DNA from 3 places in the Micromonospora sp. AKA38 genome. Region 1 is predicted to be linked to each of the others. Evidence: riboswitches for the same ligand, from Rfam matches in the RefSeq annotation. Region 1 holds a riboswitch; each other region holds the start of a gene.
The links. A riboswitch is a leader RNA that binds a small molecule or an ion and turns the genes downstream of it on or off. The one in region 1 is predicted to bind cyclic di-AMP.
Positions count from the first base shown of each region.

Region 2: it holds a riboswitch for cyclic di-AMP, as region 1 does, so the genes downstream of both, TPA0908_RS28815 (coiled-coil domain-containing protein) here and TPA0908_RS00895 (C40 family peptidase) in region 1, are expected to answer to the same signal.
Region 3: it holds a riboswitch for cyclic di-AMP, as region 1 does, so the genes downstream of both, TPA0908_RS10575 (coiled-coil domain-containing protein) here and TPA0908_RS00895 (C40 family peptidase) in region 1, are expected to answer to the same signal.

Region 1 is NZ_BNEI01000001.1:173,653-176,918, forward strand. Features, by position in the region: gene TPA0908_RS00885 (pyridoxamine 5'-phosphate oxidase family protein) at 1-223, opposite strand, end outside; gene dcd (dCTP deaminase) at 302-880, shown strand; gene TPA0908_RS00895 (C40 family peptidase) at 952-1,986, opposite strand; cyclic di-AMP (ydaO/yuaA leader) riboswitch at 2,000-2,135, opposite strand; gene TPA0908_RS00900 (N-acetylmuramoyl-L-alanine amidase) at 2,368-3,266, shown strand, end outside.
Region 2 is NZ_BNEI01000007.1:335,412-338,677, reverse strand. Features, by position in the region: gene TPA0908_RS28820 (carbonic anhydrase) at 1-414, shown strand, start outside; gene TPA0908_RS28815 (coiled-coil domain-containing protein) at 471-1,496, opposite strand; cyclic di-AMP (ydaO/yuaA leader) riboswitch at 1,501-1,631, opposite strand; gene TPA0908_RS28810 (YibE/F family protein) at 1,786-3,093, opposite strand.
Region 3 is NZ_BNEI01000003.1:471,976-475,241, reverse strand. Features, by position in the region: gene TPA0908_RS10575 (coiled-coil domain-containing protein) at 67-1,152, opposite strand; cyclic di-AMP (ydaO/yuaA leader) riboswitch at 1,158-1,287, opposite strand; gene TPA0908_RS10570 (cation diffusion facilitator family transporter) at 1,430-2,344, opposite strand; gene TPA0908_RS10565 (HelD family protein) at 2,422-3,266, opposite strand, start outside.

The DNA of each region.
Region 1 (3,266 bases):
CGTAACGGCCGTCGCGTTCGAGGTCGCGGCGCTTCGGCGAGTCGATGACGAAGCACCAGAGCCCGTCGTCGGTGATCAGCGGCGAGACCGGGTGCACCCGTGGGCCACCATCGGCGCGGACCGTGGCGAGGTAGCCGAAGCCCGGCCCGTACTGCTGCATCAGAAGGCGGATCTCGGCCGCGAGTCGGGGTTCGTCGGCGGCGAATTCGGACCAGGAAGCCATGCCGACAGTCTATCGAACACGTGTACGAAGAAGTAGTCCGACACGCTGGTCACCACCGTCTGTCGCTAGAGTGTTCCGATGCTGCTCTCCGACCGCGACCTGGTCTCCGAGATCAAGGCGGGCACGCTCGCGCTGGAGCCCTTCGAGCCCACGCTGGTGCAGCCGTCCAGCATCGACGTACGCCTGGACCGGCTGTTCCGGGTCTTCAACAACCATCTCTACACGCACATCGACCCGTCGGTGCAGCAGGACGACCTGACGTCGATGGTGGAGGTCCCCGAGGGGCAGCCGTTCGTGCTGCACCCGGGCGAGTTCGTGCTCGCGTCCACGCTCGAGGTGATCTCGCTGGGTGAGGAGCTGGCCGGTCGGCTGGAGGGCAAGTCGAGCCTGGGGCGGCTCGGCCTGCTCACCCACTCCACGGCCGGCTTCATCGACCCGGGCTTCTCCGGCCACGTCACGCTGGAGTTGTCCAACGTGGCGAATCTGCCGATCACGCTCTGGCCGGGCATGAAGATCGGCCAGCTCTGCATCTTCCGGCTCTCGTCGCCGGCCGAGCACCCGTACGGCTCGGCCGTCTACGGGTCGCGCTACCAGGGTCAACGCGGCCCGACGCCGAGCCGGTCCTGGCAGAGCTGGCGCACCTGGCCGACCCGCTGACGCCGAGCGTGGTTGTGAGGAGGGGCCCCCTGTTATGCGGAATGCGTTAACCGGGGGCCCCTCCTAACACCTCAGCCGGGGCGGCCGTAGCTGTTGATGTCGCCGTCGTCGACGCGCTTCATGGTGATGGGCTTGCCGGACTGGGAGGCGTGCACCACCCAGCCGTCCCCGACGTACATGCCCACGTGGTGCAGGTCGCCGTAGTAGAAGACCAGGTCACCGGCGCGCAGCTCGGCGCGGCTGACCCGCTTCGTCACGTCGTGCTGCTGGCGGGCGTTGTGCGGCAGCGAGACCCCGGCCTTCGCCCAGGCGGCCATGGTCAGGCCCGAGCAGTCGAAGTGGTCCGGGCCGGCCGCGCCCCACACGTAGATCTTGCCGATCTGGGCGCAGGCGAACTTGACCGCCACCCCGGCCGCGCCGCCCGGGTATCCGGCGGGACAGGGGGCCGGGCGCAGCGGGCCGCCGCCACCGTTGCCGTACACCTTGAGCCGCAGCTTCTGGAGCTTGGCGATCTCGGCGTCGATCTGCTTCTTCTTCGCCGCGAGCTGGGCCTCGGTGCGGCTCAGGTCGGCGACCATCGCGTCCAGCGGCTTCTTCTTCGCCGCCAGCTCGTCGCGCAGCGCGGCGATGTCGCGGACCTGCTCCTGCTGGTGGTGCGCGAAGCGGTCGAGCATTTCCAGGCCGGTGACCAGCTCACTCGGCGAACGGCTGCCCAGCAGCGCGTTGACGGTGGAGAGGTTGTCGCCCTTGTACGCGTCGGCGGCGAGCCCGCCGACCTGGCCGAGCGCGGCGTCCACCCGGGCCTGGAGCGGGGCGATCTGCCTGCCGAGCGCGTCGGCCTGCTTGCGGCGCACCGCGAGCTGCCCGCGGACGGCGTTGACCTGTTCGATGACGGGTTCGAGCTTGTTCCAGTCGCGGTCGATCTGGGCCTCGATCTCGGCGACCGAGGGTTCCGCGTGCGCCGCCGTCGCGCCACCGGTCAGGACGACCGCGGCGCCGACCAGGGCGGCGAGTGTGGTGGTGAAGCGGGACCAGCGGAAACGCGGCACGGCGGCGGACCGGTCGACCGACCGGCTCGACGTCGGCCGCGGGGCATGGTGGGCCACCGGGCGTCCGTACTCCTTCTGCCTGACCGCCTACCGGGTTAGCTGACGGGTTCGGGCGGGAAGGGAAGCGCCCTACCGCAGTGGCTGCGGATTCACCCCAGGAACCTGGGTCCCCGGTTCGCCCGTGGGCGACTCGGCGGTGTCGGGCCGTCACCGACCGGGCTGGACGGTGAAACATGCGGCCGACGATTGACCAGAGTAAGGATTCCCGTTATCGATCCGCAACCCGAACGGCCGTGACACTCCGTACCGGATGCGCCGCGCGAACGTGAATGGAGATTTTCTTCGCGTTGGATTGCCTCCTGGAAAGGTATTGACCCCCACGGGTGGCTGGCGTGAGGGTGGGAACGCAGTGACCCCCATCCCTGTCCAGGAGGTTCGATGCACCTCACAGCCCCGCCGCCGAGCAGACGGATACTGCTCGCCGCCGCCGTGGCGACCGCCACCGCGCTTGCCACCACCGGCCCGGTGAGCGCCGCGCCGCAGGCGGACCGGCCCATCGGCGACCGTCAGCAGCAGTACGCAGCCGCGGCGGCCGAGTACGGCGTACCGCAGAACGTGCTGCTCGGTGTCTCCTACCTGGAGTCGAGGTGGGACACCCACCCGGGCCAGCCCAGCACCAGCGGCGGCTACGGCCCGATGCACCTGACCGACGCCGCGCACGTCCTGGCCACGCCGGGCAGCGCCCACGTCGACGAGGACGAGGACCCGCGCGGCGACGACGCCCGCCCGCTCCGGCTCGACCCGGCCACCGCCGCCGCGCCGACCCGGGAGACGCCGCTGCCGGCCGCCTCGCTCCAGACGCTCGACGCCGCCGCCACGCTCACCGGGCTGGACGCGCAGACGCTGCGCACCGACCCGGCGGCGAACATCCGCGGCGGCGCGGCGCTGCTGGCGTCGTACCAGAAGGCACTGGGTGGGCCGGTCGGCGCCGGCAGCGACGTCGCGGCCTGGTACGGCGCGGTGGCCCGCTACTCCGGCGCGGACACGTCCGACGCGGCGGCAGCCTTCGCCGACGAGGTCTACGACCAGCTCGGCCAGGGCGCGGCCCGGACCACCGACGACGGGCAACGGGTCACGCTGGCCGCCACCGCCGCGCAGCCGGACCGGGCCGTGCTGGCCCGGCTCGGACTACGCCACGCCGCGCGGCCGGACGGGCTGGAGTGCCCGGTGCGGCTGGCCTGCGAGTGGATTCCCGCCCCCTACGAGCAGCTCAGCGCCGACCCGGGCGACTACGGCAACCACGACCTGGGCGACCGGCCGAAGCAGCAGAAGATCGA
Region 2 (3,266 bases), on a different contig from region 1:
CCCGAGGTGCTCGGCAGCGTCGAGTACGCGGTGACCGTGCTCGGCACGCCGCTCGTGGTGGTGCTCGGCCACGACTCGTGCGGCGCGGTCCAGGCGGCCCGCGAGGCGGTCCGCACCGGCTCCGCGCCGGCCGGGCACCTGGGCGCGGTGGTGGACGCCGTCTCGCCCAGCCTGCTCCGGGCCGCCCGGCAGGAGGTCGAGGACCTCGACGGCATCATCGACGTCCACATCGCGCAGACCGTGGAGACCCTGCTGGCCCGCTCGACGGTGCTCGCCGAGCGGGTGGCCGCGGGAGCGTGCTCGGTGGCCGGCATGTCGTACCGGCTGAGCGGCGGTGAGGTGCGGACGGTGGCGCAGTCCCCGGCCCCGGTGCCCGCGCCGGCCGCACCGGCGGACCCGGCGCTCGCCGGCTGACCACCCCCGGACACACGAAAGGGGCCGCCCGGAGGCGGCCCCTTCTCGCGTACGCGTCAGAGCAGTGACATGTGCACGTGGTCGGTGTGGTTCGAGGGCCCGCTGTAGGAACTCCAGCCGGTCGCCGGGAACCAGATCTGCCGGTTCCAGATCACGTAGTAGATGCCCAGTCGGTCGGCGTTACGGATGAGGAAGGCGGCCACCTCGTTGCCGTACCGGCGGGTGTCGTTGTTGTGCCACGGCGAGAAGCCGCTGTTCTGCAACGACCAGTCGCACGCCTTGCCCTTGGGGTGCTCCCACGGCCCGCCGGGGCGGTAACAGCCCACGAAGCGGTTGAAGCCGGCGCGCTTGACCTCCTTGTACGCGTGCAGCGTGCGCGGCGTGACGCAGCCGGAGGTGGTCGGGTCGTTCTCGCTGCACGACTCGGACTTCCACCCGCCGTCGGCGGTGCGGCCGGGGCCGATCTTGGCAACCGGGGAGGTGGCCGAGACCAGGCCACCGGTGAAGTCCAGCCCGCCGACCAGCTTCAGCGCCTTCTGCGCCTCGACCTTCTCGCGGGCCATCGCGTTCGTCTGCTTCTCCTGCTCGCGCACCTCGGCGTCGAGCGCGATCTTGGCCTGCTCGGCGCGCGTCTTCACCGCGTTGATGGCGGCGAGCCGCTGCCCGTTGAACAGGTTGAGTTCGTCCAGGGCGCTGGCCCGACGGACGAACGAGTCGGGCGAGTCGCTCTCCAGCAGCATCGCCATCGCACCGACCCGACCGGTGCGGTAGGACTGCGCGGCGATCTCGGTGACCTGCGGGCTGAGCGCGTCGAGCTCGTTCTGCGCCGCCTTCACCTCGAGCGCGAGCTTGAGCTGCCGCTTGCGCGACGTGTCCAGCTTGGACTTGGCCTGGAGGTAGGCCCGGTTGGCGGCGGTGACGGCCTCGCTGATCAGCGGTGGGTCGTCGTCCTCCGAGTGCCCCGAGGGGTTGGGGGCGGCGGTGTGCGGAGCCGCCGACGCCGGGGTCGGCCCGACCAGCACGGCGAGCGCGGCGAGCACGGCCACCACGGGTGTCAAGCAGCGGCGCAGGGGTGCCGTCACAGTGTTCCCTTCCGTCGGCCGCCGACCGGGTTAGCTGACGGGTTCGGGACGGAAGCGGCCCCTACCGCTGACGCGGATTCACCCCATGTACCTGGTTCCCCGGCTCGCCCGGAGGCGATTGGGCGGCGGCACCGCAGGCGCGGGTGCGCGCCTTCGGCGGTGACCGGCAGCGAGGTTACCCGAGATGTCGACCGGGGATCTACGCCCGGAAGCCGACCAATCGCGAGAATTCGACATTGCCCAGCGTGACCAGCATCGCGTTTCACGCGCGCCGTCACGCTGCGGAGTGTCACCATGCGACATCCGTACTTCCCCGGCGGTCGGGCCACCGTTCGGTCGGCGTCCCGCCGAGCGCCTCCAGCGCCTCGCCGCGGGCCGCCGGGGGCCGGCCCGGCGGTGGCGGCGACGCCCCGGCCGCCGGCCCGCGCCGCCCGGCGGTGGCCACGACCGCGGCCAGCGCGGTGGTGAGCGGTACGGCGGCGATCAGACCGAGGGTCGCCACCGCGCTGCGGACGATCTCCTGGGCGAGGAACTCGCTGGTCAGGATCTCGCTCACCGGGCGGGAGTCGGCCACCAGCAGGAGCAGCAGCGGCAGCGAGGCGCCCGCGTACGCCAGCACGATGGTGTTGACAGTGGACGCGATGTGCGCCCGGCCCACCCGGGTGGCCGCCCGGTAGAGCTGCCGTCGGGAGAGGTCGGGGTTGGCGTGCGCCAGCTCGGTGACGGTGGCCGCCTGGGTGACCGTGACGTCGTCCAGCACGCCCAGCGAGCCGATGATGATGCCGGCCAGCAGCAGCCCGTGCAGGTCCACGCCGCCCTGGAACATGGAGAGCGTGGTGGCGTCCTCGCTGCCGAAGCCGGTCAGGTGGGTGGCGGCGGTGGCGAGCGTGCCCAGCACGCCGGTGACCACCAGGCTGCCGAGCGTGCCGAGCACCGCCACCGACGTCTGCGCGCTGATGCCGTGGGTCAGGTAGAGCACCACGAACATGATCAGCGCGGCGCCGACGATCGCCACCGGCAGCGGGGACCGGCCGGCGCCGATCCCGGGCAGCACGAAGCCGAGCAGGATGGCGAAGCTCGCCACCAGGCCACCCAACGCGGCCAGCCCGCGCCAGCGCCCGAACGCCACGATCGCGGCGGCGAAGAGCGCCACCAGCCAGATCAACGGCGTGGCCCGCTGGTGCTCGGCGATGTTGTACGCCTTCACCGACGGGTCGGCCGGGTCGGTCAGCTCGACCAGGATCACCTCGTCGCCGACCTCGACGCGTGGTGCCCCGGGCCCGTCCGGGATCGGCGTCTCGACCTGCCGGCCGGCGTCCGGGCCCTGCTCCGCGGCGACCGTCACGGTGCCGCACCGGCCGCCGCCGCCCTCGGGGGCCTCCGGCGTGGGCGGGCAGGGCTCGGTCACCACCCGGGTCACCGTGCCGTGGTGGCGCGGCACGTTCTCGGCTTCGGCCGGCTCGGGGCCGCCGCCCCGGGGCCAGAGCACCAGCGCCGCGAGCACGGTGAGCACGAAGAGCGGCACCACGGTCGCGAGCAGGAGCCGGCGTACGCCCGGCGGCGCGGCGGGGGCGGGACGGGTGTGGTCGGCGCCCACGGTGGCTCTCCCTGCGGGTCGCGGCGCACCGGTTCACCGGCCGGTCGTCCACCGGCCGGCGCGGACGCGTCCTGTCCACGCCCGGGGTCGCCGCCGGGTCATGGTAGCCACCCCACCTGCGCGATCTTGCACTTGCGGCCCTGGCAAACGGCGCGAACGGGGCGTTTCGTGGG
Region 3 (3,266 bases), on a different contig from region 1:
CCCCGTCGCGCGGCCCACGTCGTGGTCCGCGCGACGACACCCGGTGTACGTCGTGGGGCGTAGTGCTCAGTAGACCGACAGGTGCACGTGGTTGGTGTGGTCGCTGGACGGGTCGCCGTTGCCCCCGCTGTACGACTTCCAGCCGCTGCTGGGCAGCCAGATCTGCTTGAACCAGATCACGTAGAGCACGGCGAGCGGGTCGGCGTTGCGCACGAAGTACGCGGCCAGGTTGTTGCCGTACGTCCGGTCGCCGCCGCTGGCCACGCCGCCGAAGCCGCTCTTCTGGGCCGCGAAGTCGCAGGCCCGACCCTTCGGGTGCTCGCCGGAGCCACTGGGCCGGTGGCAGGAGACGTACCGGGTGAAGCCGGCGGCCTTGGCCTGTTGCAGCGCGTGCAGCGTACGTGGGGTGATGCAGCCGCTGGCCGGCGTCGGGTCGTTGACGCTGCACGACTCGGCCGGCCAGGAGCCGTCGGAGTTGCGCTTGGCCGGCTTCGCGTTCGCGGTGGAGGTGCCCCGGATCCCGCTGCCGCTGCTGCCGCCGCCGCTGCTGGCGGACGGCCGGTTGTTGGCCTCCTCCAGCGCCTGCTCGGCCTGCTCCTTGCGCTTGGCCATCACCGTGACCTGCTTGCGTTGCTCGCGGACCTCGCCGTCGAGCGCGGTACGGGTGCGGATCGCCTCGTCGCGGGTGGTGATCAGCTCGCGCAGCGTCCGGTCCTCGTGCGCGGCGACCGTCTCCAGGGCGGCGGCCCGGTCCATGAAGCCTTCCGGGCTGGTGCTGCCGAGCAGCGCCGCGGCGGTGCCCATCCGGCCGGTACGGTACGCCACCTCGGCGATCTCACCGACCTTGGCGTCGCGCTCGACCAGCTCCGCGTCGATCGTCACGAGTCGTTCGTTGAGCTGCTTCTGCCGGGTCACCGACCGGCTCAGCGCGGCCTTGGCCTCCAGCCAGCCCTTGCTGGCGGCATCGAGCTTGGCGCGCAGCGCCGGCGTGCCGCCCTCGTCGTCGTCACCGGGCGCGGCGGCGAGCCGGCCGGTCGGGGGCGCCGCCGAGGCGGGGGAGACCGGCGCCGTCACGAGGCCGAGGGTCAGCATCGCGACGAGCAGGGCCGCCATCCGGGCGGCCGTCCGTCGTACAGGTGCCACTGGGGGCATTCACGTGTCCTTCCGTCAACCGCCGACCGGGTTAGCTGACGGGTTCGGGACGGAAGATCCCTACCGCTGACGCGGATGCACCCCACGTACGTGGTTCCCCGGCTCGCCCCGCGGGCGATTAGGCGACGGCCGCTCCGTCGGCGCCGGATGACGCCTGCGGGTCGGCCGCGACCGAGCCTACCGGCGTTGCCCGGAGCCGGCTCCGTCACCCGGAACCGGATACCGGGCAAAACCGGCATAAGCTAACAATAGCCACTCGAATTTAAGTCTGTCCTAACTACCAGCCGGTCGGGCCGCAGGCGCCGGCGGACGCTCCGGGTTCGATCTGCAACGTGGCGTGATCGATCGAGAAGTCCTCGTGCAGCGCGGCCCGGGCGGCGGCCAGCACGGTGGCGACCTCCGCGCCCGGATCGGTGGTCAGGTGCGCCGAGGCCACGTCCATGCCGGAGGTGAGCGTCCAGACGTGCAGGTCGTGCACCTCCGCCACGCCGGGCACGGCGGTCAGCCGGTCGTGCACGGCGGTCACCTGGAGGTGTTCCGGCGCGGCCTGCACCAGGATGCGCACCGCGGCCCGGCCGAGCCGCCAGGTGCGCGGCAGGATGAACAGACCGATCGCCACCGCGACCAGCGGGTCGGCCCACCACCAGTCGGTGACCGCGATGACCAGCGCGGCGCCGATCACGCCGAGCGAGCCGAGCAGGTCGCCCAGCACCTCCAGGTACGCGCCGCGCAGGTTGATGCTCTCCTGGGCGCCGGAGCGCAGCAGCGCGAACGCGGCGATGTTGGCGAGCAGGCCGAGCACGGCCACCACCAGCATCGGTCCGGCGAGCACCTCCGGCGGCTCGCCGAACCGGCGTACCGCCTCGATCAGGACGTAGACCGCGACGGCGCCGAGCAGCACCGCGTTGGCCAGCGCGGCGAGCACCTCCAGCCGGTAGAGCCCGAACGTGCGTTGCGGGTCGGTCCGGGCGCGCCGGGTGGCGGTGATCGCCGCGAGCGCCATGCCGATGCCGAGCACGTCGGTGAACATGTGGCCGGCGTCGGAGAGCAGCGCGAGCGAACCGGTCGTGACGGCGGCCACCGCCTCGACCACCATCAGCACGGCGAGCAGCGCGAACGCCGCCCAGAGCCGACCGGAGTGCCGGTGCGCCGCGTTGGCCACCGCAGCGCTGTGGTCATGACCTGCGCCCACGCACACACCCTCCCGCCCCGGATCCCGGACGGGCCCAATCTATGCTCACATCGCTATGTGTGCAAGTAACTGTGGCGTCAGCCCACCGGATCGAGCGTGGTCAGGCGCTGGGTGGCCCGGGACAGCGCGACGTAGAGCGTGCGGACACCCGAACCCGGGTCGGCCCGGATCTCGCTCGGCGCGACCAGCACCACCCCGTCGTACTCCATGCCCTTGGCCTGGAGGCTGGTGACCACCTGGAGCCGGCCCGCGTCGAGGTCGCCCAGCCAACCGGCCACCTCGTCCCGGCGCGGCACCGGCGTGATCACGCCGACCGTGCCCTCCACCTCGGCCAGCAGCGCCCGGACCGCCTCGACCGTGGCCGCCGGCAGCTCGGCCGCGGCCACCGTCCGCTCCACCGGTGGCACGCCGGTGGAGCGCACCGCGACGGGCAGCGCCAGATCCGGATACCGCCGGCGGATCTCCGCCGCCGCCACCGCGAAGATCTCCGCCGAGTTGCGGTAGTTGGTGGTCAGCTCGAAGCGACGCCGGGGCCGCCGCCCCAGCGCCTGGTCACGCGCCCGGTCCAGCTCCTGCGGATCGCCGGTCCAGGCGGTCTGCGCCGGATCGCCGACCACGGTCCAGGAGGCCAGCCGGCCGCGCCGACCGACCATCCGCCACTGCATCGGCGAGACGTCCTGCGACTCGTCCACCACCACGTGGGCGAAGTCGCGGTAGTCCACCGGGCGCTCCCGGGCGGCGGCCCGGGCCGCACGCTGCCGATCGGCGTACGTGCTCAGCTCGCGCACGCCGCCGGCCAACTGGTACGGGTCCCGCTTCGGTCGGGCCCGCCGCACCGGCTTGCCGAGCAGCGCGTCCAGCTCGTCCAGCAGCGCGATGTCGGCGACGGTCAACCCGTCGGTGTCCAGCGTCCGGTACGCGT